One region of the Lentzea sp. NPDC092896 genome, then DNA from elsewhere that is predicted to be linked to it. Evidence: riboswitches for the same ligand, from Rfam matches in the RefSeq annotation. Region 1 holds a riboswitch; each other region holds the start of a gene.

What was found. Region 1 has a riboswitch for thiamine pyrophosphate ahead of ACIQF0_RS29250 (thiamine ABC transporter substrate-binding protein). Riboswitches for the same ligand answer to the same signal wherever they lie in the genome.
Region 2: linked by a shared signal. The riboswitch ahead of thiC (phosphomethylpyrimidine synthase ThiC) and the one ahead of ACIQF0_RS29250 (thiamine ABC transporter substrate-binding protein) in region 1 are both predicted to bind thiamine pyrophosphate.
Region 3: linked by a shared signal. The riboswitch ahead of ACIQF0_RS16315 (FAD-dependent oxidoreductase) and the one ahead of ACIQF0_RS29250 (thiamine ABC transporter substrate-binding protein) in region 1 are both predicted to bind thiamine pyrophosphate.

The regions. Positions count from the first base shown of each region.
Region 1 is NZ_JBIVPX010000006.1:278,431-288,365, forward strand. Features, by position in the region: gene ACIQF0_RS29225 (BTAD domain-containing putative transcriptional regulator) at 1-599, shown strand, start outside; gene ACIQF0_RS29230 (DUF6131 family protein) at 662-817, shown strand; gene ACIQF0_RS29235 (mannosyltransferase) at 1,095-2,309, shown strand; gene ACIQF0_RS29240 (glycoside hydrolase family 88 protein) at 2,226-3,128, opposite strand; gene ACIQF0_RS29245 (4a-hydroxytetrahydrobiopterin dehydratase) at 3,269-3,562, opposite strand; TPP riboswitch at 3,594-3,706, shown strand; gene ACIQF0_RS29250 (thiamine ABC transporter substrate-binding protein) at 3,700-4,698, shown strand; gene ACIQF0_RS29255 (ABC transporter permease) at 4,674-6,281, shown strand; gene ACIQF0_RS29260 (ABC transporter ATP-binding protein) at 6,281-7,231, shown strand; gene ACIQF0_RS29265 (SDR family oxidoreductase) at 7,244-7,999, shown strand; partial or broken gene ACIQF0_RS29270 (HIT family protein) at 8,086-8,346, shown strand; gene ACIQF0_RS29275 (ABC transporter permease) at 8,437-9,240, opposite strand; gene ACIQF0_RS29280 (ABC transporter ATP-binding protein) at 9,237-9,935, opposite strand, start outside.
Region 2 is NZ_JBIVPX010000003.1:125,279-135,213, reverse strand. Features, by position in the region: gene thiD (bifunctional hydroxymethylpyrimidine kinase/phosphomethylpyrimidine kinase) at 1-334, opposite strand, end outside; gene thiC (phosphomethylpyrimidine synthase ThiC) at 331-1,986, opposite strand; TPP riboswitch at 1,976-2,100, opposite strand; gene ACIQF0_RS16270 (LysE family translocator) at 2,810-3,412, opposite strand; gene ACIQF0_RS16265 (aldo/keto reductase) at 3,485-4,423, shown strand; gene ACIQF0_RS16260 (peptide deformylase) at 4,420-4,998, opposite strand; gene ACIQF0_RS16255 (DUF3263 domain-containing protein) at 5,107-5,385, shown strand; gene ACIQF0_RS16250 (LytR C-terminal domain-containing protein) at 5,688-5,990, shown strand; gene ACIQF0_RS16245 (AAA family ATPase) at 6,508-8,661, opposite strand; gene ACIQF0_RS16240 (LamG domain-containing protein) at 8,900-9,935, shown strand, end outside.
Region 3 is NZ_JBIVPX010000003.1:136,631-146,565, forward strand. Features, by position in the region: gene ACIQF0_RS16295 (hypothetical protein) at 1-437, opposite strand, end outside; gene ACIQF0_RS16300 (MarR family transcriptional regulator) at 444-887, opposite strand; gene ACIQF0_RS16305 (thiazole synthase) at 965-1,720, opposite strand; gene thiS (sulfur carrier protein ThiS) at 1,722-1,922, opposite strand; gene ACIQF0_RS16315 (FAD-dependent oxidoreductase) at 1,919-2,875, opposite strand; TPP riboswitch at 2,870-2,981, opposite strand; gene thiE (thiamine phosphate synthase) at 3,008-3,646, shown strand; gene ACIQF0_RS16325 (dioxygenase) at 3,678-4,439, shown strand; gene ACIQF0_RS16330 (TetR/AcrR family transcriptional regulator) at 4,432-4,989, opposite strand; gene ACIQF0_RS16335 (NADP-dependent oxidoreductase) at 5,039-5,941, shown strand; gene ACIQF0_RS16340 (S1 family peptidase) at 5,989-6,828, opposite strand; gene ACIQF0_RS16345 (hypothetical protein) at 7,522-8,010, opposite strand; gene ACIQF0_RS16350 (threonine/serine dehydratase) at 8,074-9,003, shown strand; gene ACIQF0_RS16355 (threonine/serine dehydratase) at 9,000-9,905, shown strand; gene ACIQF0_RS16360 (MFS transporter) at 9,879-9,935, opposite strand, start outside.

The DNA of each region.
Region 1 (9,935 bases):
AAAAGATGTTCTTCGAGGCAGAGCTCCACCTGCAGTCGGCTCTGCGATTCGAGGAGGAGGGGGCCAACGTCAACGGGCAGGCTGACGTCTCCCGCGGGCTGGCACACGTGTACGAGAAACTGGGGCAGGCCGATCGCGGCCTGGAGATCCTGAGTCGCGTGCACCCGAGGATCGCCGAGCTGAGCGATTATCAGCGAGCCTGCTACCTCGAAGCGTATGGCAGGGCTCATCACCTGGCCGGTGACCAGGAGCGCGCGATCGAGCTCTGCCTGGAAGCGAAAGCGTTGTTCTTCGAGTCGAAACGCCAGGTCATGCCACACGCGAACAACTTCGAGACGCTGGGGGACGTTCATCTGGAACTGGGCCGGTACGCGGAGGCGGTGGAGAACTACCACGCATCCGTCGAGGTGCTGCGGGCGATGGAGCACCGCCAGGCTCTGGGGGACGGGATCGTTCGTCTGGCAAGGGCGCACATCGCGGCAGGGGAACCCGCCGCGGCCCGGGAGCAGCTCACCGAGGCGTTGGCGCTGTACGAGGAGTTCGGCCGGGCCGAAGCCGCTGAGGTGCGGGAGCTGATTGCATCGGTGACGAATGTATGAAGCGAGGTTTGTACCGACCCCCGTGGGGTAATCCAGAAAAGGATTCCCCACCTGGAGGTGTCATGATCGTCCTCGGTCTCATTCTGCTTGTCGTCGGGTGGCTGATGGGTATCAGCATCCTGACGACCCTGGGAGTCGTGCTCCTGGTGATCGGCGCGATCCTCGCCGTGTTGGGCGCGGTCGGCAAGCCGATCGGCGGACGGGCGCACTACTTCTAAACGCGCACCAAGTCACCGTTCCTCCCCTCGGAAACGGTGAAGGGGGAGCCTCCTTTGTGGAGGCTCCCCCTTCTGCTTGTCTCACAAGCTCTTACACGTTGTTCTTAGCGCGTGCGGCAGCGGCGAACACTCCGAACGCGACCCCCAGCATGGCCAGAGCGGCGACAGCGGCAACTACAAGATCAACAGACATGACCAGAAAACTCCCTCTTGCGATCTCTCCCGTCCTAATGACGCCGGGGTACCCCGTTTCGTTGCCTCGGGTAACGTTTTCGGGGTGAAACTCCGTGCTGTGGAAGCGCGTGTGCTCTCCGTAGCACCGTGGCTGCTCGCGTTGTCGGTCGCCGGGCACCTCTTCATGGTCGCGTTCCAGGCGAAGATGACCATGATCGACCTGCTGGTGTACCGCAACGGGTCGCCGCACCTGTTCTCCGGTGACCTCTACGAGTGGCGGCTCGACCAGTACGCGGACGTGTTCCCGCTGCCGTTCACCTATCCGCCGTTCGCGGCCGCGATCTTCACGCCGATGAGCTGGGTGCCGTGGGAGGCGTCGCGCTGGATCTGGCAGCTGCTCTGCCTGGGCTGCCTCTACTACATCGTGCGCACCAGCTTGAAGCTGCTGAAGCTGCAGGACCCGCGCCGCGCCATGATGTGGACCGCGCTGACGCTGTGGATCGAGCCGGTCCGCACCACGCTCAACTACGGCCAGATCAACCTCGTGCTGGTCGCGATCCTGATCGGCACGCTCGCCAGCGCGCGCAACTGGGTCGGCGGCGCCGGTGTCGGTTTCGCCGCGGGCATCAAGCTCACGCCCGCCATTTCCGGGCTGTACTTCCTGATTCAGCGCCGGTGGATGGCCGCTGTGTGGTCGTTCGTCGCTTTTGTCGTGGTGTACGGCATCGGGTGGGCCATCTCACCGTCCCAGTCGGACAAGTTCTGGTTCCAGCTGCTCGGTGACGCGAGTCGCGTCGGGCCGGTCGGCAGCGCGATCAACCAGTCGATGCGCGGCGCCCTGAGCCGCACGGTCGGGTACGACGTGAAGACCGGGCCGATCTACATCGTTGCCGTGCTCGTCGCGGCCGCGCTCACGTGGTTCGCGGTCAGCAAGACCAAGGACGTGCTGGCGTTGATCGTCAGCGTCCAGATGCTCGGCCTGCTGGTCTCGCCGATCTCGTGGAGCCACCACTGGGTGTGGATGGTGCCCGCCCTCCTGTGGCTGATCTACGAGGGCGGACACCTCCTGTGCAAGATCACCGCCGGCCTGTGGGTGCTGCTGACCGGCGGCTACCTGATCTCGTTCCTGCTGCTCGCCCAGCCGAACATCTGGGACTTCCCGCGGCCGTGGGTCTTCGTGGCGCTCGGCTGGGGCTATCCGGCCACGGGCCTGCTCACGCTCGTCGCGATCGGCCTAGCAACCCGGCGTCAGAGGGACGAGCTGCTGTCCCGCGATGAGGAAGCTCCCTACAGCGAACCCACCGGTGTCACCGGCTGAGGCGGGCTTCCAGGAGTTGCGGGCCGCGACCCAGCCCAGCGTTCCGTCGGCGTCCAGCGCGGTCAGGAGGGCCTGCCAGCCCTTCTGCACGTGCGGCAGGTAGGTCTCCCGGTCGAGCACACCCGCGTTGATGCCGGCGGCGATCGCGTAGGTGATCATCGCGGTGGCGGCGGAGTCCTTGCCGGTGCTGCCCCAGAAGCCGTCGTGGCGCTGCAGGAACCTGAGCGTCTGCACGCTCTTGCGCAGCGTCTTGGCGTACTCGGCGCGGTACGGGTGGTCGGCCGGTAGCGCGAGCATCGCCTTGGCCAGGCCCTGCACGGCCCAGCCGTTGGTCTGCACGTTCAGGCTCCACAGACCCGTGAACTCGTTGAACGTCCGGGCCTTGAGGCTGCGGTACGACTTGAACGAGTAGTCGAGCATGGCCTGGTCCTGGTCGGCCACGGCGATGCGCGTGAACGACGGCAGCGCCATGTTCAGCGCGTCCGGCGAGCGCCAGTAGCCGGTCTTCCCGTCCTGCACCTGGGCGCGCAGGTTGTCGCGCAACGGCTGCAGCACCTCGGGCTCCGGGTGGAAGAACGCCACGTCGAGGTACGGCTCACCGGTCGACTGGGCGTCCGGGGCGAAGGGGTTCGCCGGGTCCAGCGGCAGCAGGTACTTGTTCGCCTGCACCCACGGCCACGTCTTGTGGTTGCTGATCCCGGTGGTTCGCACCTGGGCGAGGTTGCCGACGTGGAAGCTCGCGTTGGACCAGGTGTTCGCCGCGAGGTCGGATCCCTTGATGACCCAGGTGGCACTGGCCTTGATCATCGTGTCCGTCACGGCACACGGCACGGCCTGAGCCGCGGTCGGAATCGCGGTAAGTGTCCCGGTCAGAACCAAGATGAAAAGTGATGTGCGCAACCGCATGAGGGTGTTCCCTCTCATATCCGCGGGCGGCGGCAGCGCACATCTTGACCGAATCAGCTCATCGCGTCCAGGACCCCGTCGATTTCCTCGGCGAGGGACACGTCGAGCGCGGTGATTCCTCCCTTGTAGTGGGTGCTCAGGTGGAATGTCAGCGTCTTGTAGCGGATGTCGATGTCCGGGTGGTGGTTGTCGTTCTCGGCGATCTCCGCGATCCGGTTCACGACCATGATCGCGTGGGAGAAGCTCGCCAGCTCCACGGTCCGGACCAGCGCCGCGTCCTGGGCACTCCAGTCGGGCAGCTTGGGCAGCACGTCGTTCAGCTGATCGTCGCTCAACAGCTCGGCCATGCCCTGATCGTCCCACCACGTCACGTAGGCTGCGCGTTGCCACGGGAGTCCGGTGAAGCGCCGGGCTGAGAGGAGGGCTCGCAAGCCCTCGACCGTCCACCTGATCCGGGTCATACCGGCGTAGGGAGAGATTTGACGTGAGAAGGATTTTTGCTGTTGTCGCTGCGCTGGCGTTGACCGGTTGTTCGGCCGGTACTTCGACCGCGCCGCAGACGCACGAGGTCACATTGGTGACGCACGACTCGTTCGTCGTGAAACCCGAGGTGCTGGAGGAGTTCCAGAAGTCCTCGGGAATCACCGTGAAGCAGATCGCGAGCGGTGACGCGGGCGAGCTGACGAACAAGCTGGTGCTCACCAAGGCGAACCCGATCGGCGACGTCGCGTTCGGCGTCGACTCGACGTTCGCCTCGCGGGCGTTGTCGGAGGGCGTGTTCGCCGAGTACGCCTCGCCGGAGGCCTCGAAGGGCGCCCAGCGGTACAAGGCCGACGACACGAACCGGTTGCAGGCCGTCGACGTCGGTGACGTGTGCCTGAACATCGACCCGGCCAAGCTCGGCGGCGTCGAGCCGAAGTCGTACGACGACCTGGCCGACCCGAAGTTCAAGGACAAGCTGGTCGTCGAGAACCCGGCCACGTCCTCGCCCGGTCTCGCGTTCCTGCTCGGCACGATCGCCAAGTACGGCGAGAACGGCTGGCAGGACTACTGGACCAAGCTCAAGGCCAACGGCGTCAAGGTCGTGAGCGGCTGGGAAGAGGCCTACAACCAGGAGTTCTCCGCCACCAAGGGCGACCGGCCGATCGTCGTGTCGTACGCGTCGTCGCCGTCGGCCGAGGGCGGCAAGACCAAGGCCGTGCTGGACACCTGCTACCGCCAGGTCGAGTACGCGGGTGTGCTGTCCGGCGCCAAGAACTCCGCCGACGCGCAGAAGGTCCTCGACTTCCTGCTGGGCGAGAAGTTCCAGGCCCAGGTGGCCGAGCAGATGTACGTCTACCCGTCGCGTGAGGGTGTCGCGCTGCCCGAGTCCTGGGCCAAGGACGCGCCGTTGCCGTCCTCACCGCAGTCGCTTCCCGCGGACAAGGTGAAGGACAACCGCGAAGCGTGGGTCGAGCAGTGGCGCAAGCTCGTGCAGGGCTGAGTTCCCGCACGGGGTGGTCGGCGGCGGCGCTGTTGCCGCTGGCCTTCCTGGGTTTGTTCTTCGCGTGGCCCGTGCTGGCGATCGTGTCGCTCGGGCTGCGCGAAGGTGGCGTGGCCTCCGCGCTCGCCGACAGCGACACCTGGGAACTCGTCGGGTTCACGCTGGGCCAGGCGCTGGCGTCGACGGTCGTGGCAGTTGTCGCCGGGATGCCGCTGGCGTTCGTGCTGGCACGGTGCCGGATCCGCGGGCTCGGCGTGATCCGGGCCGCGGTGATGGTGCCGTTCGTGCTGCCGACCGTGGTGGTGGGCCTGGCTTTCCGGACGTTCTGGCCGGACGGCGGGGTGTTGCCGATCGTGCTGGCGAACGCGTTCTTCAACGTGGCCGTGGTCGCGCGAACCGTGGGCGGGCTGTGGGCCCACACCGATCGACGGGCTGAGGACGCGGCGCGGGCTCTGGGAGCTTCGCGTCCGCGCGCGTTCGTGTCGGTGGTGCTGCCGGCGTTGGCACCGGCGATCGGCTCGGCCGCGGCGGTCGTGTTCCTCTTCTGCGCTACGAGTTTCGGCGTGGTGCTGGTGCTGGGCGGGTCGCGGTACCGGACCCTGGAGACCGAGATCTACCTGCGGACGGTCGAGTTGTTCGACCTGTCCGGGGCGGCGGCTCTGTCGTTGTTGCAGTTCCTCGCCGTGCTCGCGGTTCTGGTGCTGGGCGCTCTGGCCCGGCGCCGGCGCGAGACCGCGCTGGCGTTGCGGGGCAGGGAAGAGCTGGCGCGGCGGCCGTCCGGTGGCGAGTGGTACGTGGTGTTCGCCGCCTTCGCCGTGGTGGTGGCGTTGCTGACGCCGGTGGTCGGGCTGGTGACGCGGTCACTGTCCACTCGGGACGGATGGAGTTTCGCCGGGTACGTGGCGCTGAACTCCCGTGGCGACCGCGGCACGCTGGCGGTGACCGGGATCGACGCCGCGGTGAACTCGTTGCGGACGGCCTTCGACGCGACGCTCGTGGCATTGGTGGTCGGGGTGTTCTCGGCGGTGGTGCTGGTCGGGTTGCGGCGGTCCGGGAGCCGGGTGTCCGAGGTGCTCGACACCGCGCTGATGCTGCCGCTCGGGGTGTCCGCGGTGACGGTCGGCTTCGGCTACCTGATCACGATGGACGCGCTGCCCGGCGACTTCCGCACCTCGCCGTTGCTGGTACCGCTGGCGCAGGCGTTGGTGGTGACGCCGTTGATCGTGCGGATGGTGCTGCCGGTGCTGCGGGCCGTCGACGAACGGCTTCGGCAGGCGGCGGCGACGCTGGGCGCCTCACCGTTCCGGGTGTGGCGTGAAGTGGACCTGCCGCTGGTCGGGCGGTCTTTGGTGGCGGCGGCCGGGTTCGGGTACGTGGTGGCGCTGGGCGAGTTCGGGGCGACGAGCTTCCTGGCCCGTCCGGACGCGCCGACGCTGCCGGTGGTGATCGCGCGGCTGATGTCGCGGCCGGGGGAGTTGAACAGCCAGATGGCCTACGCGGCGTGCGCGCTGCTGATGGTCGTGACGGTCGGGTGCGTGCTGCTGATCGAACGGTTGCGCGTACCGAGCAGCGGGGAGTTCTGATGGCGCTGGAACTGGACTCGATCACCGTCCGCTATGGACAGACAGCCGCGGTGTCGGACGTGTCGCTGTCGGTGGCGGACGGCGAGGTCGTGGCGTTGCTCGGGCCGTCGGGGTGCGGGAAGTCGACGTTGCTGCGCACCGTGGCGGGGCTGGAGAAGCCGTCCGCCGGCGCGGTCCGCTGGGACTCCGCCGACCTGGCCGGCGTTCCGGTGCACCGGCGCGAGTTCGGGCTGGTCTTCCAGGACGGGCAGCTGTTCCCGCACCGGACGGTCGCCGGGAACGTGGCCTTCGGCCTGCGGATGAAGAAGGTCGAGCGCGAGGCGCGGGACAAGCGAGTGCTGTCGCTGCTCGAACTCGTCGGCCTCGAAGGCTATGCCGACCGGCGGGTGACGCAGCTGTCCGGCGGTGAGCAGCAACGAGTCGCGCTGGCACGGGCTTTGGCGCCGTCGCCTCGGTTGCTGCTGCTGGACGAACCGCTGTCGGCGCTGGACCGGGCGTTGCGCGAACAGCTCGCGGTCGACCTGGCCCGGTTGTTGCGGGAGGCCGCGACCACGGCTCTCGTGGTGACGCATGACCACGACGAGGCGTTCACGCTGGCCGATCGCGTGGCGATCATGTCGCGCGGCCGGATCGTCCAGGTCGGGCCGCCGGCCGAGGTGTGGTCGTCACCCGTGGACGTGGAGACGGCGAAGTTCCTGGGCTGCAACAAGTTCGTGCCCGGTTCGTTCGTCGGGCTGGACGTGGAACGGGTCGGGCTGCGGGCCACCGCGCTCCGGGTCGACTCCGACGGCCTGCTGGAGGGCACCGTGCTGGAGCGGGTGCACCGACGCGATCACGTGCGGCTGCTCGTGGAGATCGGCGGCGAGGAGTACGAGGCCGTCGGTCCGGTGTCCGTGGGGGACCGCGTGCGGCTCGCAATTGACTTGGACGGCGTCGCGCGCGTCGGGTAGTCATGGAGCCCTATGGGACTTCATGAGGGACGGGTCGCGCTCGTCACGGGCGTGAGCAGGCGGCAGGGCATCGGCTACGCGATCGCGTCCCGGCTTCGTGGCCTGGGCTTCGATCTGTTCGTGCAGCACCACGTCGCACACGACGCCGCACAGCCGTGGGGCGCGGACTCGGTGGACGAGGTGCTGGCGGACCTCGGCGCTCAAGGCCTGGGTGTGGATCTGGCCCGGCCGGACGCGCCGGACGAGCTGATGGCCGCGGCTGTCGAGGCTTGCGGACGTGTCGACGTCCTGGTGTGCAACCACGCGCGGTCTGGCGGCGACGGTCCGTTGGGCTCGTTGGACGCGGCGATGCTCGACGAGCACTACGCGGTGAACACCCGCTCGTCGATCCTGTTGGCGCAAGCGTTTGCCCGCCAGTGGACCAGCACCGGCGGCGGACGGGTCGTGTTCCTGACGTCCGGGCAGAACCTCGGCCCGATGCCCGGTGAGATCGCCTACGCGGCCTCGAAGGGGGCGCTGGCGGCGATCGTCGCGACGCTGTCGCACGAGCTGGCGGACCGGGGCGTCACCGTCAACGCGGTGAACCCCGGCCCGACCGACACCGGCTGGGCCGGGCCCGGGCTGACCGACTTCGTGAACGAGCGGATGCCGGCGAAGCGCTGGGGCCAGCCGGACGACGCCGCCCGGCTGATCTCCTGGCTGTGCACCGACGACGCCGCGTGGATCACCGGACAGGTGCTCAACAGCGAGGGCGGGTTCCGGCGGTGATCAGCCACGCCCCGGACGGGTACGAGTGCCCGTTCTGCTTCCTGCTCGCCGGCGGGGAGACCGAGATCGACAGCCAGAACGACGTCGTGCTGCGCACCGAACGAGCCACGGCGTTCGTCGCGTCCGGCTGGTGGGCCAACAACCGCGGCCACGTCATCGTGATCCCCAACGAGCACCACGAGAACATCTACGACCTGCCCGCCGAGTACGGCCACGCCGTGCACGACGTCGTCCGCGAGATCGCCATCGCGATGCGGGACGCGTACGGCTGCGAGGGGATCTCCACCCGTCAGCACAACGAGCCCGCCGGTGGCCAGGACGCGTGGCACTTCCACATCCACGTCATCCCGCGGTACCAGGGCGACGACCTCTACGGGTCGAAGCCGCTGCCGGGATTCGCCACCGGCGAGCAACGCCGGCCTTACGCGGACAAGCTGCTAGCTGTCCTTCGTGACCAGGCGGATCGCCGCCAGCCCGGTGCCGATCAGCAGGTAACACCCGGCGAGCAACGTGCTGTCGCCGATCTGCCCCCACGGGATCGGGTCGCGCATCACGTCGATCAGCCCGGGGAATCCGGTCGTGATCAGGAACGGGTGCAGCCAGTCCAGTGACGAGAACTGCCCCAGCACCTGGAACACGATGATCGTCACCATCGTCGCCGCCTGCACCACCAGCGGGTGCTCGGTGGCGGACGAGACGGCGAGGGCGACCGCGCCGATCGACACCATCTGGAACGTCACCAGCAGGATGAACAAACCGATGCGCACCAGGCCCTCTCCGGTCGAGAGGGTGGTGCCGGACAACGTCGCCATGCCGTCGGAGCCGAGGAACGCGGTGCCGGCGATGATGCCGACGACGGCCATCAGCGTGACGGCCAGCAGCGACATCGCGGTGAGCCCGAACAGCTTCACGAACAGCAGCCGCACGCGGGACACCGGCGCGACCAGCAGGCCGCGCAACGTGCCGTGCTGGGCCTCGCCCGCCAGGCCGTCCGCCGCCCAGATCGACGCCACCAGCGGCAGCAACAGGTTGAGCGACAGGAACAACGTGAAGATCGGCACGACCATGCCGTTGCCCTCGATGATCGCGGCGAGGCCAGGACCGCCGCCACCGTCCTCGCCGGCCGTCCAGATGCCGAAGCTGATGATGATCGGCACGAGGATCAGGCCGAACAACCCGATGAGGGTCCGCGGCCTGCGCAGCATCCAGCGCACCTCGGAGCCGAACTGACGCGTGATCATCGCCGTCCCCCGTCCAGAGTGTCCACAGCGGACATTCCGCGCTCGGCCTCCTCGGCCTCGGTGAGCCGCGCGAACAGCTCCTCCAGACCGGTCTTCCAGCGCGTCGCCTCGTAGACCTGGGCGCCTCCGTGCACGAGCGTCTCGATCACCTGCGGCGCGCTCGTCCCCGCGAGCTCGACCCGCAGGCCGTCACCGAGCGGCCGGGCGGAGATCTTGGCCTGCCGCAACGCGCTCAGCGCCTTCTCGACGTCCGGTGTGATCACCTGGAGCGCCGAACCGCCCGCCTGCAGCAGTTCGGTCAGCTCTCCTTGCGCCACAACGGTTCCCCGGTGCAGCACGGCGACGTGCGTGCAGGTGGCCTCGACCTCGCTGAGCAGGTGGCTCGACACCATCACCGTGCTGCCGGACGCGTGCAGGTCCGCGATGATCTTGCGGATCTCCCGCGTGCCGGCCGGGTCGAGGCCGTTGGTCGGCTCGTCGAGGACGACGAGCTTGCGCGGCACGAGCAGCGCCGCGGCCAGGCCGAGACGCTGCTTCATGCCGAGCGAGTACCCCCGGTACCTGCGGTGGGCCGCCTGCGCGAGCCCGACGCGTTCGATCGCGTCCTCCACCGCCTGCTTGATCTCCTTGCGCGGCAGCAGAGGCTCGAACGCGGCACACCTGACGAGGTTCTCCCGCCCGCTCAGGAACGGGTG
Region 2 (9,935 bases), on a different contig from region 1:
GGTCGACGACGAACGGGGTCCTGCCCCTGCCGATGCCGACGCGGTCGAGGGCCGGGGTGATGGCCTCGATGATCCGCGCCGACGCGAGCATGCCGGTCTTCGCGGCCTGCACGCCGATGTCCTCGGCCACCGAGATGATCTGCGCCGCGACGACGTCCGCCGGGATCTCCGAGACTCCCGTGACGCCCAGGGAGTTCTGGACCGTCACGGCCGTCAGTGCGACGCAGCCGTGCACTCCGCACGCGAAGAGCGTGCGGAGGTCGGCCTGGATACCCGCACCACCGCCGGAATCGCTTCCGGCGATGGTGAGGACCCTGGGTGGTGTCGAGGTCACGAAGTCTCCACGACCGGGAGGTAGACCTTGTTGCCCGTGTCGGCGAACTCGTCGGACTTCTCCGCCATGCCCGCCTCGATCGCCTCCACTGTGGACAGACCGCGTTCCTCGGCGTAGCGCCGCACGTCCTGCGTGATCTTCATGGAGCAGAACTTCGGCCCGCACATCGAGCAGAAGTGCGCCGTCTTCGCCGGTTCCGCGGGGAGCGTCTCGTCGTGGAACGAGCGCGCGGTGTCCGGGTCGAGCGACAGGTTGAACTGGTCCTCCCAGCGGAACTCGAAGCGCGCCTTGGACAGCGCGTCGTCCCAGTCCTGGACGCCGGGGTGGCCCTTGGCGAGGTCCGCGCTGTGCGCCGCGATCTTGTACGTGATCACGCCGGTCTTCACGTCATCGCGGTTCGGCAGGCCGAGGTGCTCCTTCGGCGTGACGTAGCAGAGCATCGCCGTGCCCAGCCAGCCGATCTGCGCCGCGCCGATCGCCGACGTGATGTGGTCGTACGCCGGCGCGATGTCGGTGGCCAGCGGCCCGAGGGTGTAGAACGGCGCCTCGCCGCACCACTCCTCTTCGAGCCGGACGTTCTCGGCGATCTTGTGCATCGGCACGTGGCCGGGGCCCTCGATCATCACCTGGACGTCCTTCGCCCGTGCGATGTGCGTGAGCTCGCCCAACGTCTTGAGCTCGGCGAACTGCGCCGCGTCGTTGGCGTCCGCGATGGAACCCGGCCGCAGCCCGTCACCCAGCGAGAACGTCACGTCGTAGGCGCGCAGGATGTCGCAGAGCTCCTCGAAGTGCGTGTAGAGGAAGCTCTCCTTGTGGTGCGCTAGGCACCACGCGGCCATGATCGAACCGCCGCGCGAGACGATGCCCGTGACGCGCTTGGCCGTCAGCGGCACGTACCGCAGCAGCACGCCTGCGTGCACGGTCATGTAGTCGACGCCCTGCTCGGCCTGCTCGATCACGGTGTCGCGGTAGACCTCCCACGACAGCGAAGCCGGATCGCCGTTGACCTTCTCCAGCGCCTGGTAGATCGGCACGGTGCCGATGGGAACGGGCGAGTTGCGCAGGATCCACTCGCGCGTCTCGTGAATCCGCTTGCCGGTGGACAGGTCCATGATCGTGTCGGCACCCCAGCGGGACGCCCACACCATCTTCTCGACCTCGTCCTCGATCGACGACGACACCGCGGAGTTGCCGATGTTGGCGTTGATCTTGACGAGGAACTTCTTGCCGATGATCATCGGCTCGGCCTCGGGGTGCTTGCGGTTCAACGGAATCACCGCACGCCCGATGGCCACCTCCTCGCGCACGAACTCCGCGTCGAGGTTCTCGCGCACCGCGATGTAGCGCATCTCCGGGGTGATGATCCCGGCCTTCGCGTACGCGAGCTGGCTGACAGCTCCGTTGATCGGTTCCCGTGCGGCGATCCACCCCGACCTCAGGTCGGGGAGTCCACTGTGGACGTCGATGGTCGCGTTGTCGTCGGTATACGGACCGGAAGTGTCGTAAAGATCGACATGTTCGCCGTTGGTCAGCTCGACCCTGCGGTAGGGCACCCGGATGTCAGAGGAGACTTCCCGATACACCTTGCGCGAGCCCGAGATCGGGCCGGTGGTCACACTGGGCTTGACCGAACGGTCGTCAAGTGCCGTCACGACATTCCTCCCTACGCCGGCATTACCCGGTCAGGTTCAGGCGGTCGGTGACACCGGCACTACGGCCAGTCACCCTCTCAGCCCGCTCAGGCGCGAGCTCCCGCGTTGTGTTGAGTTGTCGAGAACCGACCATAGTCAGCGCGCGCCGTAGCTGCCAAGGGCGTCGTTTGCCCCTAATCTCTTCCCCGTGGCTGATCACCAGCCGTTCCCGCCCGGCGCGCGACGCGGCCAGCGTCCCGCCGTGGTCTCGGCATGCCCTTCCTGCGGAGAACTCGCAGGTCGCGGCTACCCCGACTGCGGCTTCTGCGCGGAACTGCTCGACCAGTTCTGGCTCGCGGACTGGGAGGCGTTGCGCACGTCGTCCCAGCTGGCGGACCGGGAACTGGCCGAACTGGTGACCTCCGCGGACGTCGGCCAGTACCCGTGGACGTGCGTGGACTGGGCGATGACGCTGCTGGCGTGCTCCCGCTGCGGTGCCGAACTGGGCACCGGACCGGTCGAGTGCGTGCGGTGCGCGGTGACCGAGGAACGCCGGTGGAGCTGGGACCACTCGGCCCATCCGTACACGATGAGCGCGAACGAGCACCTGCTCCGGGTCGCCCGCGCGGCCCTGCGCGCACCTCACCGGCGTCGTCCGGCCGTCGTGCAGGCCTGGCAGCTGGTGCTGCCGTTCCTGATCGCCGGTGAGGTGATCGAGTTCGGCCGCCTGGACCGGATCCGCGCGCACGTGCTGGCCGGCGGCTACGCGTCGATGGCCGCCTGCCACACCTTCGCCGAGCTGGCCGGGCTGCCCGAGCTGTTCTGGCGCCGGGGCAGCCCGATCTCAACGCGGGTCGAGTACCAGCCGGACTCCGAGCGCCAGCAGCACGCCGCCCGACAGCTTCTCGAGCGCGGGACGGACGCGCGGCCGGCTCAGCCAGCCGCGGATCGTGTGCAGGATCGACACGATGATCAGGTACCAGACGGTGTCGATCAGGACCCACCCGATGGCGAGGAAGAGCAGAACCCCCTTGCCGGCCTCCCCGGCAGGCACGAACTGCGGTAGGAACGAGATCGCGAACACGCCGAGCTTCGGGTTGGCCAGGTTCACGACCAGGCCGCTGCGGAACGCGTGGCTGGCCGGTGGGGGGTCGGCGTTGGGCAGGCTCTTGCTGATCAGGGCCCTGACGCCGAGATAGATCAGGAAGACCGCACCGGCGATCCGCAGCGCGTGATAGGCGATCTCGGACGCCGTGAGCAGGACCGACAGGCCCAGCGCGGCCGCGATCGCCCAGCACGCGACACCGACCTCCATGCCGAACACCGTCGCCAGCGCGGCTTTTCGCCCGTGCACCGACTGTCGCAGGACCATGGCCGTGCCAGGTCCGGGCGACAGAGCGATGAGGAACGAGGCCGCGACGAAGGCGACGATGTTTTCGATCGGCATGCCATTGATGGTCGCTGGTCGTCGCAACTTGTTTCTTGACCTGGAGCGCGCTCCAGGATGTTCGGTGGAGTCATGACCTTGGAACTGGGGAAGTTGGGTTTCGGCACGTGGGCCATGGGCGGACCGTTCTCGGGCCCGGACGGATCGCCGGTCGGCTGGGGACCCGCGGACGACGGTGAGTCGGTGCGGGCGTTGCGGCGGGCCGTGGAGCTGGGCGTGACGCTGTTCGACACTGCGGACGTCTACGGGTGCGGGCACGCGGAGACGCTGGTCGGGCAAGCGTTTGCGGGCATGCGTGACCAGGTGTTGATCGCCACCAAGTGGGGCTGCGGGTTCGACGCCGCGGCTCGGCGGATGACCGGGGACGAGGGGTCGGTCGCGTACCTGCGCGGTGCTGTCGAGGCGTCGTTGCGGCGGCTCGGGACCGACCGGATCGACCTGTACCAGCTGCACGTCGGCGGGCTGGGGCTGGAGGAGGCGGCGCTGCTGCGGGACGAGTGCGAGGCGCTGGTGGCGGCGGGCAAGATCCGGGCCTACGGGTGGAGCACGGACCACGTCGAGCGCGCGCGGTTCTTCTGCGAGGGCGAGCACGGGATCGCGGCGCAGGCCGACATCAACCTGCTGTTCGACAACCCCGAGATGTACGCGGGGGAGTACTCGGTGCTGTGCCGTCGGCCGTTGGCGATGGGGTTGCTGGCCCGGGAGACGTTCTCCGAGCTGCCCGCGGACGACGTGCGCGTCACGAACCCGTCCTGGCTGCGGTTCTTCGTGGACGGGCGGCCGTCACCGGAGTACTTCGAGGCTCGTGAGGCCGTTCGGGACGTGCTGACGTCCGGCGGGAGGACGCTGGTGCAGGGTGCGCTGGCGTGGTTCTGGGCGCGTTCTCCCCGCCTGGTTCCGATTCCGGGCGTCCGGACGGTGGCCCAGGTCGAGGAGAACGCCCGCGCGCTGGAGTTCGGGCCGTTGGGCGTGGAGGAGCTGAAGCAGGTGGAGGCGGTGCTCCGGCCCTAGTCCTCGTCCTCGTCGAAGTTCGCGGGGTCGTTCGGGTCCCACGAGAGGCCCGGCACGTTCCACTCGTTGTCGCGCAGCATCCGCTTGGCTTCCTTCTTGTACCGGCCGATGAGGCGGTCGGTGTAGAGGTAGCCGTTGAGGTGGTCGGTCTCGTGCTGCAGACAGCGCGCGAAGAAGCCGGTGCCCTCGACCTCGAACGGCTCCCCGTCGAGGCCCTGGCCGGTCACCTTCGCCCATTGGGCGCGTCCGGTCGGGTACGCCTCGCCGGGGACGCTGAGGCAGCCCTCGAAGTCGTCGTCCGGATCCGGCATGGTCTCCGGGATCTCGGAGGTCTCCAGAGTGGGGTTCACGACCACGCCGCGGTGCTGGACACCCTCGTCATCCGGGCAGTCGTAGACGAATACCCGCAGGTCGACGCCGATCTGGTTGGCCGCGAGCCCGACACCACGAGCAGCTGCCATCGTCTCGAACATGTCGTCGACGAGGGACTTCAGCTCGGTGTCGAACTCGGTGACCTCGCGCGTCGGGTTGTGGAGCACGGGGTCGCCTGCGATGCAGATGCGATGGACGGCCATGGCTGAACTTTAAGCCGTCCAAAACTGTCGGTGTCGCGCGGTAGGTTGGAACGATCACGTGATTGAATTGCCCGCACCTGAGATGGTGTGGCGACCGTGGGGAGCCAGATGGATCACGCCGAGACGCTCACCTCCGCTGACGGGCTGACCAACCGCGAACGCACGATGCTCGCGTTCGAGCGTCAGTGGTGGAAGTACTCGGGATCCAAGGAACAGGCCATCAGGGAACTGTTCGACATGTCAGCTACCCGCTACTACCAGTTGCTCAACGCGCTCGTTGAATCCGAAGCCGCACTGGCTGCCGATCCGATGCTGGTCAAGCGGTTGCGCGGCGTGCGGACAGGCCGCCAAAGGGTTCGCGCACGCGCCAGGAGCACCGAGGACTGATGACCTCCCCCGAGTCCGCAAGCCCGTCCCGTCCGGCCAAGGCAGCCGGCTTCGCCCTGCTCGGTGTCGCCGCCGTCGCGTTGGTGATCGGTGTTGTCAGCCTGTTCAGCGGTGGGGGGTCCGAGACACCTCCCGTTGCCGAGGGGTCGTCCACGGCTCCGCCCGCATCCGCCAGTTCTGAGCCTCCGGTCTCTGCTCCGGCCTCGACTTCGTCTTCGGCGCCGGCTGCGACCACTTCCGCGCCTCCGGCTTCTACGCCTGCTACCTCAGTTGTGCCGCCTCCGCCTGTCACCCAGCCCGGAGTGGCCAAGGTGCCGGTTCGGGTTTACAACAACTCGACCATCACCGGGCTTGCTTCCAAGGCTTCTGATGAGGTTCGGGGTAATGGGTGGACTGTTGCCGAGACTGGGAACTACTCGTCCGGGACTATCCCTACCACTACCGTTTACTTCCGGCCTGAGACTGATGAAGAGGCCTCGGCCAAGGAACTGGCTGCGGTTTTGAGGGCTCGGGTTGAGCCTCGGTTTGATGGGATTCAGTCTGCTGCGGCCGGGATCATTTTGATTGTCACCAATGATTTTCAGGGGCCTTCTAAGAACAAGTAGGCGTTGGTTGGGTTGAGTCCTGATCTGCGGCTGCTTCCTGGGGCTCCGCCCCAGACCCCGCCAATCTGATCAAAAGCCGGGGTCCACGCCATGCGTAGGTAGATGGCACGCCTGTTGCTTTGGGCGGAGGCGCGTTGCTTTGTGGGGCGCGTTGGTGGGGTGGCTTCGTCACGAGTCGAGCCAAGAGCGGGCCACACATGAGTAGGGGTGTCAACTCGACGAAAAGCGTGTCGAGTTGACACCCCTACTCATGTGCAGCAAGAGCTGTGGCACGACTCGTGACGAAGCCACCCCACCCAGACCGCACGGTAAAGACGGCTCGCCTTCGGCTTCGCGGGTGATCTGGCCTCGACGTGATCGTTCGCCTTTTCGGTTCACCTCGACAATGCGGCGAATTTGCGTTCCGATCTGGTCAGCCCGCAGCCCGCAGCCCGCAGCCCGCCAATCTTTCTGATCTTGTCGGTGCTGCCTTGTACGTTGGGTCGCGGGGGGTCCTGAAACCAAGGGGACCCCTGCGTCAGCGTGCTGTCGCGTAGGCCGCCAGTGATGCCAGCTGTGCCGCGTCCAGTGACGGGCGCACTACCTTCCTCGCCTTGGCCAGGTGGGTTTGTGTCACCTCGGCCGCGTCCAGGGACTCCCGCATTGCTGTCAGAGCCGCTTCCCGGATCAGGGCCGCGCAGTCTGCCGCCGAGTACATGTCCAGCTCTTCGGCCAGTTCGGCCAGGTTCACGTCGGTGGACAGTGGCGTGTTTCGCGATGAGGCCTTGAGGATTTCCGTGCGGGCCTCGGCGTCCGGTGGTGGCACGTAGATGATTCGTTCCAGCCTGCCTGGGCGGAGGAGGGCCGGGTCGATCAGCTCTGGGCGGTTGGTCGCGGCGATCACCACGACGTCGCGCAGGGGTTCTACGCCGTCCAGTTCGGTGAGGAGGGCGGCCACCACTCGGTCTGCCACGCCTGAGTCTGAGGACTGGCCTCGGCGTGGGGCCAGGGCGTCCACCTCGTCCAGGAAGATCAGGGCCGGGGCCGCGTCCGCTGCTCGGCGGAAGAGTTCGCGGACCGCTCGTTCTGACTCTCCTACGAACTTGTCCATCAGTTCGGCGCCCTTGACGGTCAGGACGTTCAGCTGGCCCGTGCCTGCCAGTGCTCGGACCAGGAACGTCTTGCCGCATCCCGGCGGGCCGTAGAGGAGAAGGCCTCGTGGCGGGTCCACGCCCAGGCGGGCGAACGAGTCGGGGTAGCGGAGGGGCCAGAGGGCCGCTTCTGTGAGGGCCTGCTTGACCTCCTTCATGTCGCCCACGTCTTCCAGCGTCAGGCCGCCGGTCTGCACGGTGTCGGAGGCGGACATGGAGATCGGGCGGACCGTGTTCAGGGCGCCCAGCAGATCTTCTTGTCCCACACGGGGTTCTGCCACCTCGCGTTGGCGGAGGGCGGCTCGGACCGCTGCTTCGCGGCGCAGGGCGCAGAGGTCCGCCGCCACGAAACCCGGTGTACGGGCGGCCACCTCGCCGAAGTCCACATCGGACTGCACCGGGACGTCGCGCAGCAGTACCCGCAGGAGTTCGGTCCTGCCCGCTGTGTCGGGGAGGGGGAGTGCGAGTTCGCGGTCCACGAGATCCGGGGCGCGCAGGCGGGCGTCCACTGACTCCGCGCGGGCTGATGTGACGATCAGCGCGAGGTTCGGGCGGGAGATGGCCGTGCGGAGGATGTCCAGGACGACGGTCGCCACCGGTGGGGGTGCGGTGGGCAGCAGTGCGTCGATGTCGGTGAGGAGCAGGACGGTGGGCTGCTCGGGGACACCCGCGATCGCGTCGCCCAGTTGTTTGGCCATCGCGCCCGGCTCCAGGACGGCGATGCTGGGCGCGGCCAGTTCCACCACCGTCGCCTCGACCGAACGGGCCACGGCGCGGACCAGCGTCGCCTTGCCCACGCCTTCCGGGCCGCTGATCATGGCGGCCAGGCGGGCGGAGGCGCCCAGCTTCGTGAGGAGTTCGGGCTGGCGGAACATCAGCTCCAGCCACTCGGTCAGGCGGCGCGCCTGTTCGCGCTGGCCCACCAGGTCCGCGAGGGGCAGCGCCTCGTGCTTCTCCTGCACCACCACCGGCGTCACCTCGGCGGCGGGGGCCGAGGCCGAACGCCAGCCGACGACGCTCGACGGCTGCACGGCCACCGGGCCCGCCGGGTCGGTCGAGGTGATGGTGATCAGTTCGTTGGTCCACGTCATGCCGATGGCGTTGGACAGCTTGCGGCGCGTCTCGGAGACGTTGGCGCCGGGCGGCGGCGCGAGGTCCTGGGGCAGCAGCGAGACGTTGTCGCCGACGGTCAGGACCTTGCCCGTCAACGCCATGCGCACGTGGTCCGGCGTCAGCGCCGTGGTGGCCAGGCGGGAGCCCGCGACGGTGATCGAACGCGCGGCGGTCACCTCGACCGGAGCCACGACGATCTCGGAGCCCTCGACCACGCCGAGGTTGGTGAGCGTCACGTCGTCGACCAGGACCACGCCCGGCGGCTGCTCGCCGGCGGCGGCCAGCGCGGCGCTCACGCGGGCGCCGGTCAGCTTCACGGCGTCCCAGGCGCGCAGGCCCAGAGCGTCGAGCACCTCGGGGTGAAGGCGGACCACCCCGCGCCGGGTGTCCAGAGCGGACGGGGACAGGCGAGCCGTCAGCGTGATCACGACCACGACTCTAGTTCCTCGCCGTGAACCTGCCGGGCGGCTGAGGAACAGCGCGCGTAGCGCGATCTTGAACCGCACCGATCACACATCGGTCACACACACCCGGATGAGACGCGATTAGGCCGAATGGAGTCTTCCGGGTAAGGCGGATGTAAAGGCACGGTTGTGTTCGTCCGGGCCTGGGGGCCCGGTCGTCGTGCGGCGGCACGACACAAGCGGCCTGGGGGGCTACAGCACAATGCGCCATAGACAGGCGCGCCTATTTGGCGCGCGCGCGTTCACGCTCGTTCTGGCTGTATCAGCCGGTCTCATCACTCCCGACGCGCTTGCGGCGCCTGCTCCGGCCGAGTTGCCGGACGAGGTGGCGGCGTTGGCGGCGGCACGGAAGTTCGACAAGCCGGTGAAGGTCTCGGGGCTCACGACCGAGGCGACCGAGACCGTGGCGAAGCCGGACGGCCGGATGGAGCTCGTCCAGTCCCTGAAGCCGGAGCGGGTGAAGCGCGGGAACAAGTGGGTTCCCGTCAGCACCAGGCTCCGCAAGGACGCGGACGGGCTGATCCGTCCGGAGGCAGCCCCCGTTGACCTCCAGTTCTCCGGCAAGGGCAAGGGCAAGCCGCTCGCGTCGGTCTCCAAGGACGGCGTCGAGGTCGGTCTGACCTGGTTGGAGTCGTTGCCGGAACCGAAGGTGGACGGCGCCAGGACGACGTACTCGGAGGTGTGGCCGGGCATCGACCTGACCGTCGAGGCGACTGAGACCGGCTTCAGCCAGCTGCTGGTGGTGAAGAACGCGGACGCGGCGAAGTCGGACAAGCTGCGCAAGGTCACCTACGGCTCGTACGTCAAGGGCGGCAAGCTCAGCCAGCTCGACGGTGTGCTGGAGGTCAAGGACGACCGGGGGCAGGTCCGGTTCACAGGTGACGCGTCGCAGATGTGGGACGCGACCGGCCGTCCGGCGAAGATGGGTGTCGAGCTCACCGACACGACCCTCTCGGTGGTGCCTGACCAGGCGTTCTTGTCGTCGCCGGAGACGAAGTTCCCGGTGTCGATCGACCCGCGGTACAACTGGGCCGGGTTCAAGAACCACCACCTCGTCCTGCAGGAGTACTTCCCGGACGCGCGCAACTACGACCGCACCGACGGCGCGTTGAGTGATCTCAAGTCGGGCTGGCACAGCAGCACCGGTGCCTCGATCTCCTACATCGAGATGAACACGGGTCCGCTGGCGCGCAAGAAGATCCACTCCGCGAAGTTCGCGACGAAGGTGATCCACTCCG
Region 3 (9,935 bases), on a different contig from region 1:
GCGACCGCGGCCAGCTCGGCCCAGCACTCCGCGCCCTGCTCCCGCACGACCGCCACCAGTTCGGCGAACGCCTTGCCGAGCAGGCCTTCGGCCATGAGCTCGTGGAAGCGGTGCAGCGCAACGGCGGGCAGGCCGGACGCCAGGTCTCCCAACCCGATCTCGGCGCGCCGCCGGCGCTCGTCGCACTCGGCCACGTCCTCGGCGGGCGCGGTGACTTCGGCCTCTCCCAGCACGGCGATGACGAACATGCTGCGGAAGAACCAGTCCTGGGCCGCTTCGTCACCCGCTTTGCGGTCGCTCCACACCGGGCTCTCGTGCACGAGCCGCTGGACCTCGCCGAATTCCAGGCCCGTCGCTTCCGTCATGATCCGCATGGACTCGCGCTTCCCCGCCCCGAGGTGGCGAAGCCGGGCGAGCACCTCGTCGTACTCGGGCATGAGGCGCTACTTGGACTCTTCGCCGACGAGTGTCTCCAACGCGTCCAGGGCGTGCACCAGAGCCGACACGTGCTCCGGTGTGAGCTGCTCGATCCGCCGCTGCAGTTCGCGCACCCGCGCGGACCGCACGCCGGACACCATCGTCTCGCCCTCGGGCGTGGGGGTGGCGAGCCAGGCGCGGCCGTCCTGCGGGTCGGGTTCGCGCTTCACGTAACCGGCTTCCACCAGCGCGGCGACGATGCGGGACAGCGTCGGGGGCGCCACGCCCTCCTTGTTCGCCAGGTCGCCGAGGCGCATGGGGCCGCAGCGGGCGAGGGTGGCGAGCGCGGAGACCGCGCCGGGGCCGAGTCCGGGGGAACCGGTGCGTCGCAGCAACCGGGCCAGCCGGCCGATCGCCAGGTACAGGCGCGCGGTCGCGTCCTCGACCTCGGCGTCAATGGGGGCCGTCACGGCTTGTCGTCCTCCTCGGCGGGATTTCAGGTAGTTCTCAATCATCCCCCAACACGTGTGCACCCACGGTAGCGACCTCAGAGTCCCGGCGAAGACGCTTGGGCCCAAAAGCGTTGTGGAATTCGTCCGGCCAGGCGTGCCAGCCGTCCGCCCTCGACCGCACAACGCATGGCGGCGCCCATCCGTTCCGGGTCCTGCGCTCGGGTGACGGCGGTCGCCAGAAGCACCGCTGAGCAGCCGAGTTCCATCGCGAGGGCCGCGTCGGACGCCGTGCCGATGCCCGCGTCGAGCACCACTGGGACAGATGCCCTGGAAGTGATCATCTCGATGTTGTGCGGGTTGCGGATGCCGAGACCCGTACCGATGGGAGAGCCCAACGGCATGACCGTCGCGCAGCCGACGTCCTGGAGCTTCAGGGCGAGCACCGGGTCGTCGTTGGTGTACGGCAGGACCACGAAGCCGTCGTTCACCAGCCGCTCGGCCGCGTCGAGCAGCTCGACCGGGTCCGGCAGCAAGGTCTCCTCGTCGTGGACGACCTCCAGCTTGACCCAGTTCGTCTCCAGGGCCTCGCGTGCCAGCTGCGCGGTCAGCACGGCCTCGGCGGACGTGCGGCAGCCCGCGGTGTTCGGCAGGACCTCGATCCCCAGGCGCCGCAACAACTCCAGCACGCCGGTCTGGCCCGCGGCGTCGACGCGGCGCATCGCCACGGTCGTCAGCTCGGTACCGGACGCGACCAGGGCCCGTTCCAGCACCGAGAGGTTCGCGGCACCGCCGGTGCCGGTGATGAGCCTGGACCGGAACTCCCGGCCCGCGATGATCAGCGGATCGTCCACGTCAGCCTCCCTGGACCGCGGTCAGCACCTCGACGACGCCGCCGTCCGGCACGATCGTCCTGTCCCACAACGCCCTCGGCACCACGGCACCGTCGAGCGCCACGGCCACGCCCTTCTCGGGTGCGCCCACCAGCGTCACGACCGCGGCCACCGACGTGCCCTCGGCCAAGTCGCGGGAGGTCCCGTTCACCTGTGCCTTCACGAACTTCCTCCCTGAAGCAGGTCGACGACGACCTGAGCGGTGTGCGGGGCCAGCAGCAGGCCGTTGCGGTGGTGGCCGGTCGCCGCGATCACGCCCGGCTCCAGCCAGCGGACGATCGGGACGTTGTCGGGGCTGCCCGCGCGGAACCCGACGGCGGCCTCGGTCAGCGCGTACTCGGCGATGCCCGGCAGCACGGTTTCCGCGTCCCGCAACAGGTCCCGCACGCCCGCGACGGTCACGTCGGTGTCGAAGCCCGCCTCGTACTGGGTCGCGCCGACGACCAGACCGTCGTCTCGCGGCACCAGGTACACCGGACGACCGGACACCAGCGCGCGGATCGTGTGGCGAGGCGGCGGCAACGCGCCGGGCCGATGGGTCAGCCGCAGAATCTCGCCCTTGACCGGCCGGATCACGTCCTTCAACGCGGGATGCAGCGCACCGCTCCACGCCCCGGCGGCGATCACCGTGACCCGTCCCTCCACTGAGGACACGACTCCGGCGTCCAGACAAGCCTTCCACAGTGCGGAAAGCAGCACGCGGTTGTCGACGGCGAGATCGCCCGGCGCGTGCACGCCACCGCGCACCGCCGGCCCGAGAGAAGGTTCGAGAGCCCGGATCTCCCGCGAGGTCAGCAACTCCCCCGCGTGCCGGAGATCAGCGAGGTCACCGGGTTGCGCACCGACCGCCAAAGTCCCCGCGGTGAACAGCTCGACACCCAAAGACTCAGCGAACGACGGCCACAGTGCGAGGGCCGCAACACCCTGCGCCACCACGGCTTCCTCGCCCGGCCAGGCCTCCGTCAACGGCGCGAGCATCCCGCCCGCGACCCGCGAGCCGGCATGCGGCGACCCGTCGTCGAACACGGAGACCGAGAACCCGGCCCGTGCCGCGGCGAGAGCCACGGACAGCCCGATGACACCGCCCCCTCGGACGGCCACTTCCACACTGCTCAAGGCATTCACGCTCCCTGCGCCGGCATGACCCGGATCAGGTTCGACGGTCGGAGCGAACCACGCTCCCTCTCAGCCCGGTGTTCTCCAGGCTCCCGTGCGGACCGACTTCAACATAACGGTTAACGTGCGTACGTGCCAGGACTCGACGGAAACCTGATCAGGCAACGACTCGCCGACGCGACGCTCTACCTCTGCACGCCGAACCGGCCTGATCTGGCCGAGTTCGCGGACGCGGCACTCGCGGGCGGCGTCGACATCATCCAGCTGCGGGACAAGTCACTGGAGGCGAAGCAGGAGATCGAGGCGATCGAGATCCTCGCCGAGGCCACCGAGCGCCACGGCAGGCTCCTCGCCGTCAACGACCGCGCGGACATCGCCCACGCGGTCGACGCCGACGTGCTGCACCTCGGCCAGGACGACCTGCCCGTCCCGCTCGCCCGCCGGATCATCGGCGACGAGGTGGTGATCGGCCGCTCCACCCACGACGTCGACCAGATGACCGCAGCGACGACGGAACCCGGCGTGGACTACTTCTGCACCGGCCCGTGCTGGCCGACGCCGACCAAACCGGGCCGCCCGGCTCCGGGACTCGACCTGGTCCGAGCCACGAAGTCCGAGCGCGCGTGGTTCGCCATCGGCGGCATCGACCTCATGAACCTCCACGAGGTAAAGGCAGCCGGAGCGACCCGAGTGGTCGTCGTCCGGGCCATCACCGACGCCGAAGACCCCCGCAAGGCCGCCGAGTCGTTCAAAACTGAACTTAGTAGTTGAAATTTGAACAAACAGGCGTACTCTCGATGACGTGAGCGCACCTGTGCTGTACCTGAGCCACGGGGCTCCCCCGCTGGCTGACGACGAGACGTGGACCAGAGAGCTCAAGGACTGGTCCGCCACCCTCCCGCGCCCGGAGGCCGTGCTCATGGTCTCCGCGCACTGGGAGGAGGCGCCGACGACCATCGGCGCGACCACGACCGTGCCCCTGGTCTACGACTTCTGGGGCTTCCCGCAGCGGTACTACGACGTCAAGTACGAGGCGCCGGGCGCACCGCAGCTGGCCGCCGACGTCCGCAAGCTCCTCGGCGGCCACGTCGAGCAGGACGAGACGCGCGGGCTCGACCACGGCGCCTACGTTCCGCTCAAGGAGATGTTCCCGGACGCCGACGTGCCGGTGCTGCAGATGTCGATGCCCACGCTCGACCCGCGTGAGCTGCACGAGATCGGCCGCAAACTGGCGCCGCTGCGGGACAAGAACGTCCTGATCGTCGGCAGCGGGTTCATGACCCACAACCTGAGCTGCGTGAACTTCCCCGCCGGACCGGACTACGAGCCGCCGTCGTGGTCGAAGGAGTTCGACGACTGGGCGCACCAGCAGCTCGCGAACGGCGACGTCGACGCGTTGCTCGACTTCCAGCAGAAGGCGCCGGCGGCGGGGATCGCACATCCGAGGACTGAGCACTTCGCGCCGCTCTTCGTGGCACTCGGCGCCGCGAGCGACGAGAAGGCCCGCACCAGCGTCGACGGCTTCTGGTACGGACTGTCGAAGCGGTCCGTGCAGTTCAGCTAGCCGCCCCTTCGAGGAACAGCGTGGCCAGCCGCCGCGCGATCGCGGGCGTCCCCGCTCGGACGCCCCCGCTCGCCATCAGGAGCAGCACCACGTCGTCGACCGAGAAGTCGGCCCGCAGCCGCCCGGTCGCCTTCGCCCGCCTGATGAGTTCGGCGAGCGAGCGGAACGACGTCTCGCGCACCGAGGCGAAGTCGATCGCCCTGGGGTAGGCGCTCGTGAACGCCGCCGAAAATCCGCGGTCGAGCACGTGCAGCAGGCACACCTGCTCGATGGTCCGGCAGAACCCCTGCCAGGGATCCGGGTTCGCGAGACCCTCGTCGACCGCGGCCGTGCAGGCCGCCAGCCGCTCCGAGAACGCCTCCACCAGGAGCGCCTCCTTGGTGGGGAAGCGGCGGTAGAGGGTCGCCGGACCGACCCCGGCCCGGCGGGCGATCTCGCGCATCGGCACGTCCAGGCCCTCCGAGGCGAAGGCCTCCCGCGCCACGACCAGGATCCGGTCGCGGTTGTCCTGGGCGTCCGCCCGCAGGTTCTGAGTCAGTTCCACCGTCACCGTCTCAGTTTCGGCTAAGTGGACGCCCTGTTCCACTAATTTCGCCGGCATGCGAGCACTTCAGTTCACCCAGTACGGACCCGCCGACCTCCTGCACGTGGCCGAGGTCGCCGAACCGCACGCGGGTCCCGGTCAGGTCCGCATCGCCGTGCGCGCCTCCGGAGTCACTCCCGGGGACACCTACCTGCGCTCCGGGATGTTCGGCGAGCGGTTGCCGTTGCCGCACGTGCCCGGCGTGGACGCGGCGGGTGTCGTCGACGAGGTCGGCGAGGGGGTGACCGGCGTGAGCCCCGGCGACGAGGTGTTCGGCCTGGTCGACCTGGCCCTGCTCGGCGGAGCCAACGCCGAGTTCGCGGTGCTGGCCGCGTGGGCACCGAAGCCGGCGGCTCTGAGCTGGGAGCAGGCGGGCGGCGCGGCGGCCAACGTGGAGACCGCCACCAGGGCGCTGGACCTGCTCGGGGTGCGCGACGGAACGACGTTGCTGATCGCGGGCGCGGCGGGCGGCGTCGGCACGGTGGCGATCCAGCTGGCGGTCGCACGGGGCGCGAAGGTGATCGGGACCGCCGGGCCGTCGAGTCAGGACCTGGTGGCCTCGCTGGGAGCGACGCCGGTCGAGTACGGCGAGGGCTTGGCGGACCGGGTCGGCGCGGTCGACGCCGTCCTGCACTGCGCGGGGACCGTGCCCGACCTCATCTCGATCGCGGGCTCACCGGATCGCGTGGTGACGATCGCCGACCTGTCCGGCGACCACGGGATCCGGCTGACGCACACCGCGGGCGGCCCCGGTGCCGATCCCCAGGCGCTGCACGGCCTCGCCATCGCGGCGGAACTCGCCGAGCAGGGCGCCTTCACCGTGCCACTGGCCGGGGTCTTCCCGCTGTCCGAAGCAGCCGAAGCGCATCGGCTGAGCGAGACCGGCCACGCCCACGGCAAGATCGTGCTCCTCAACTGAAAAAACGCCGCGACACCAGAGGGTGCCGCGGCGCTTTCAGCTGAGAACTAGCCGCGCGTCAGCGTGAGGCCGTAGCGCGACAGGATCGGGTTCACCGGCTGGAAGTACGTGGTGCCGCCGGACGAGCAGTTGCCCGAACCACCGGACGTCACGCCCTGGGCCTGGCCGAAGCCGGAGCCCGCCACCCACGAACCACCGGAGTCACCCGGCTCCGCGCAGGCGTTGGTGCGGGTGAGGCCCCGGACCTGGCCCTGCGGGTAGTTCACGGTCTGGTTGAACGCCTGGACGGTGCCGCAGCGCCATCCGGTCGTGGAGCCCGAGCGGCAGATCTGCGAGCCGACGGCCGCCTGGGTCGAGCCCTTGACGATCACGTTCGCGCCGCCGTAGCGGTTGACCCACGGACGCGGGGTCCAGTTCGCGTTGGTCCGCACCCAGGAGTAGTCGTTGCCCGGGAAGACCGAGCCGGCGAACGTGCCGGCCGCGACGCGGTTGAAGCCCTGGACGGCGGTGCCCGTGGTGCCGCAGTGGCCCGCGGTCACGAAGCCACCGGTGACGGAGAAGCCCAGCGAGCAGCGGCCACCACCCATGTAGATGGCGTCACCACCGCGCAGGTCGTACAGCGGGGTCGGGCTCTCGGTCACCTCGGCGACCTGGACCGCACCGCTGACGGACTTCGCGGTCGCGATCCACTTGTCCGCGGCCGCGTCGCGCACGTTCTTGTTGACCTCGACGACGACGCTGTTCGACTTCTCGTCGACCCGCCAGCTCGTGATCGCCGCGGGGGCGCTCATGAGGTCGAGAACCGACTTGGTCCCGTTGAGCTGGGCGAGCGAGTTCTTGACGACCTGGGTGTCCGCGCCGGTCACGGAGAGTCCCGACTTGGTCACCCCGACCGTCAGTCTGCCGCTCGCCTGGTCGATCCAGGCTCCGCCGAACGCGTCGCCCAGAGACGACTTCGACTGCTCCGCGATTTCGCTCGACCTCTGGTCAGAGGCCAATCGGACGCGGGCCTGGTCAGCGTTCAGGCCCAAATCACGCTGGACCGCTTGGAGCAACTCTGCCGAGTAGCTCTCCGTATCGGAACCGGTTGGGGCGACCGGTGCGGCAGGGGCGCCAAACGCCGGTACGCTGAGAGCAGTCACGACTCCGGTGGCGAGAACAACGGCACCGGTAACACGGGCCGCACTCGTGCGGTTCATCAGACGTCTCCCTCACTTTCGGGTGCAGGGGAACCCGAGAGATCGGTTGCAGGGACCTCTCTCGGGGGCTCTAGGGGGACGGGTGGTGGGGCGGCGGCAGGGGTCGCCCCACCCCTCCCATCCCAACTTGCCTCTCAAACCCGGTGCAGGCGCCATGTCCTCCACCGAAGGCGCCGGGCTCAAGCGGACGTGCCACGAGCCTCATTGCGCCTCCTCCCGGTCTCTTTCGGACCGAATTCCTTCGCCCGTTCGAGTGAAGTTGCGGGCCTCTTGGCTATGACGCCCTGCCCCGAACGTGAACGAAGTGTGTCACAGCTCACGACAGATCAACTGCGGCGCGTAGCCTTTGACAGTTAACTGTCGCTCAAAGTAGTGACGTGATCACCGAATGGGGTCGGTGGTCGACGGAGGCGTCGAGCTGTCCGTCGGCTGTCGGGAATCTGTCGACGTCGTCGTCGGCGTGGTGGTCGTGGTGCTCTCGGACGACGACTGACCGGACGTGCTCGGAGGCGGCGTCACGGTGATCGTTTCGGTCTTCGTCGTCTCGGTGTGGGTCTCGGTGTGGGTGCTTGTGGACGGTTTGCCCGGATCGGCGGTGACCGGCTTGCCGGTGACCAGCTGGACGCTCGTCGCGGTGAGCACGGTCACAGCGAAAACCAGCAGGCCGCCGACCGCGATCACCTGCCAGCGCTTCTCGCGTTCCATCGACCGCTGGTAGAACACAGCGCCCAGAGTGGTGACGAGGCTCGCCAGAATCGCACCGACGATGGTGCCGACGAGGTTGAGGCGAAGGCTCAGCACGGCCGCTGTGGCGGCGGCGAGCACACTCGCGATGAGCTTGACGGGGGTGATCTTCTCCTTCTCAGACATGACACACGTAGGACGTTGGGCACAGTTCACCGGTTGTGCCCCGGTGACGTGCATCATCGACGCATGCGCCTGGTGACTCTCGAAGACGTCCACGCGGCCGCCGCCGCGATCGCCCCGCATGTCGTCCACACCCCGTTGCTGCCCTTCGACTCCGGCCTGTGGATCAAGCCCGAGTCGCTGCAGCCGATCGGTGCCTTCAAGCAACGCGGCGCGGTGAACGCGTTGTCCCGCATACCTTCCGAGGACCGGGCGCGCGGTGTCGTGGCGTATTCGAGCGGTAACCACGCGCAGGCGGTCGCCTACGCCGCCAAGATCCTGGGCATGCCGGCCGCGATCGTCGTGCCGAACAACACCCCGCAGATCAAGATCGACGCGACGCTCGCGCACGGCGCGGAGGTGTTCGTCGTCGGCATCACCGAACGCGAGTCGCGCGCCTACGAGCTCGTGGAGGAGCGGAAGGCGACGCTGATCCCGCCGTTCGACCACCCGGACGTGATCGCCGGCCAGGGCACGATCGGCCTGGAGATCTGCGCGGATCTTCCCGACGTGGCGACGGTCCTGGTGCCGGTGAGCGGCGGCGGACTGATCTCCGGCGTCGCGGCGGCGGTGAAGTCGTTGCGCCCCAACGTCCGCGTCATCGGTGTCGAGCCCGAACTGGCCGGCGACACCGCCGCGTCGTTCGCCGCCGGCGAGCTGGTCCGCTGGGACGCGCACGACCGCGCCCGCACCGTCGCGGACGGTCTGCGCGCCGAGGCCTCCGAGCTGACGTGGGCGCACATCCGCGAGTACGTCGACGACGTCGTGACGGTCTCCGAGGACGAGATCCGGGACGCGGTGAGGCAGATCGCCCGCCGCACGCGGGTCGTGTCCGAGACGAGCGGTGCCGTGGCCGTCGCCGCGTACCTGAACCGCGACCTGCCGGCCGGTCCGGCCGTCGCGATCGTCTCCGGCGGCAACATCGAGCCTGCCCTGCTCGCGTCGATCCTCGGATGATCGCGCTCCCAGAGATCCGTTCGGCGGCGGCGGTGATCGCCCCGCACGTGGTGCGCACGCCGTTGCTGCCGTTCGGTCCTGGATGGATCAAGCCGGAGAACCTGCAGCCGATCGGCGCGTTCAAACTCCGCGGCGCGCTGAACGCGTTGGCACGCCTGGAGAACCGCGCCAACGGCGTGGTGGCGTACTCCAGCGGCAACCACGCGCAGGCCGTGGCGTTCGCGGCACGCCTGCACGGCGTCCCGGCCGCGATCGTGATGCCGGACAACACCCCGGCGGTCAAGATCGAGGCCACGAAGGCGTTGGGGGCCGAGGTCTTCATCGTCGGCATCACCGAACGCGTCGAACGCGCGGAGGCCCTGGTCGCCGAACGCGGCGCGGCGCTGATCCCGCCGTTCGACCACCCCGACGTGATCGCCGGTCAGGGCACGATCGGCCTGGAGATCCTGGACGACCTGCCGGGCGTCGAGGCCGTCGTGGTGCCGATGTCCGGCGGCGGGCTGATCTCCGGCGTGGCCACGGCGATCAAGTCGCTGCGCCCGGACGTCCGGGTGATCGGCGCGGAACCCGAGCTGGCCGCCGACATCGCGGAATCACTCAAAACGGGCGAACTGGTGCGCTGGGACCCGCTGAAACGGGCTCAGACGGCCGCTGACGCGTTGAGGGACGAGCCCTCGGAACTCACCTGGGCCCACATCAGCAAGTACGTGGACGACGTGATCACGGTGTCGGAGGACGAGATCCTGAAAGCGGTGACCGACCTGGCCCGCCGGGCGCGGCTGATCGCGGAGCCGAGCGGGGCCGTCGCGGTGGCGGCCCAGGCCAAGCTCGGGGGTGGCGTCGCCATCGTGTCCGGCGGCAACGTCGACCCCGCGCTACTGGTGCGCCTTCTCGCCACCTGACCGGATGTGCGTCGGCGGGCCCTCCACGCC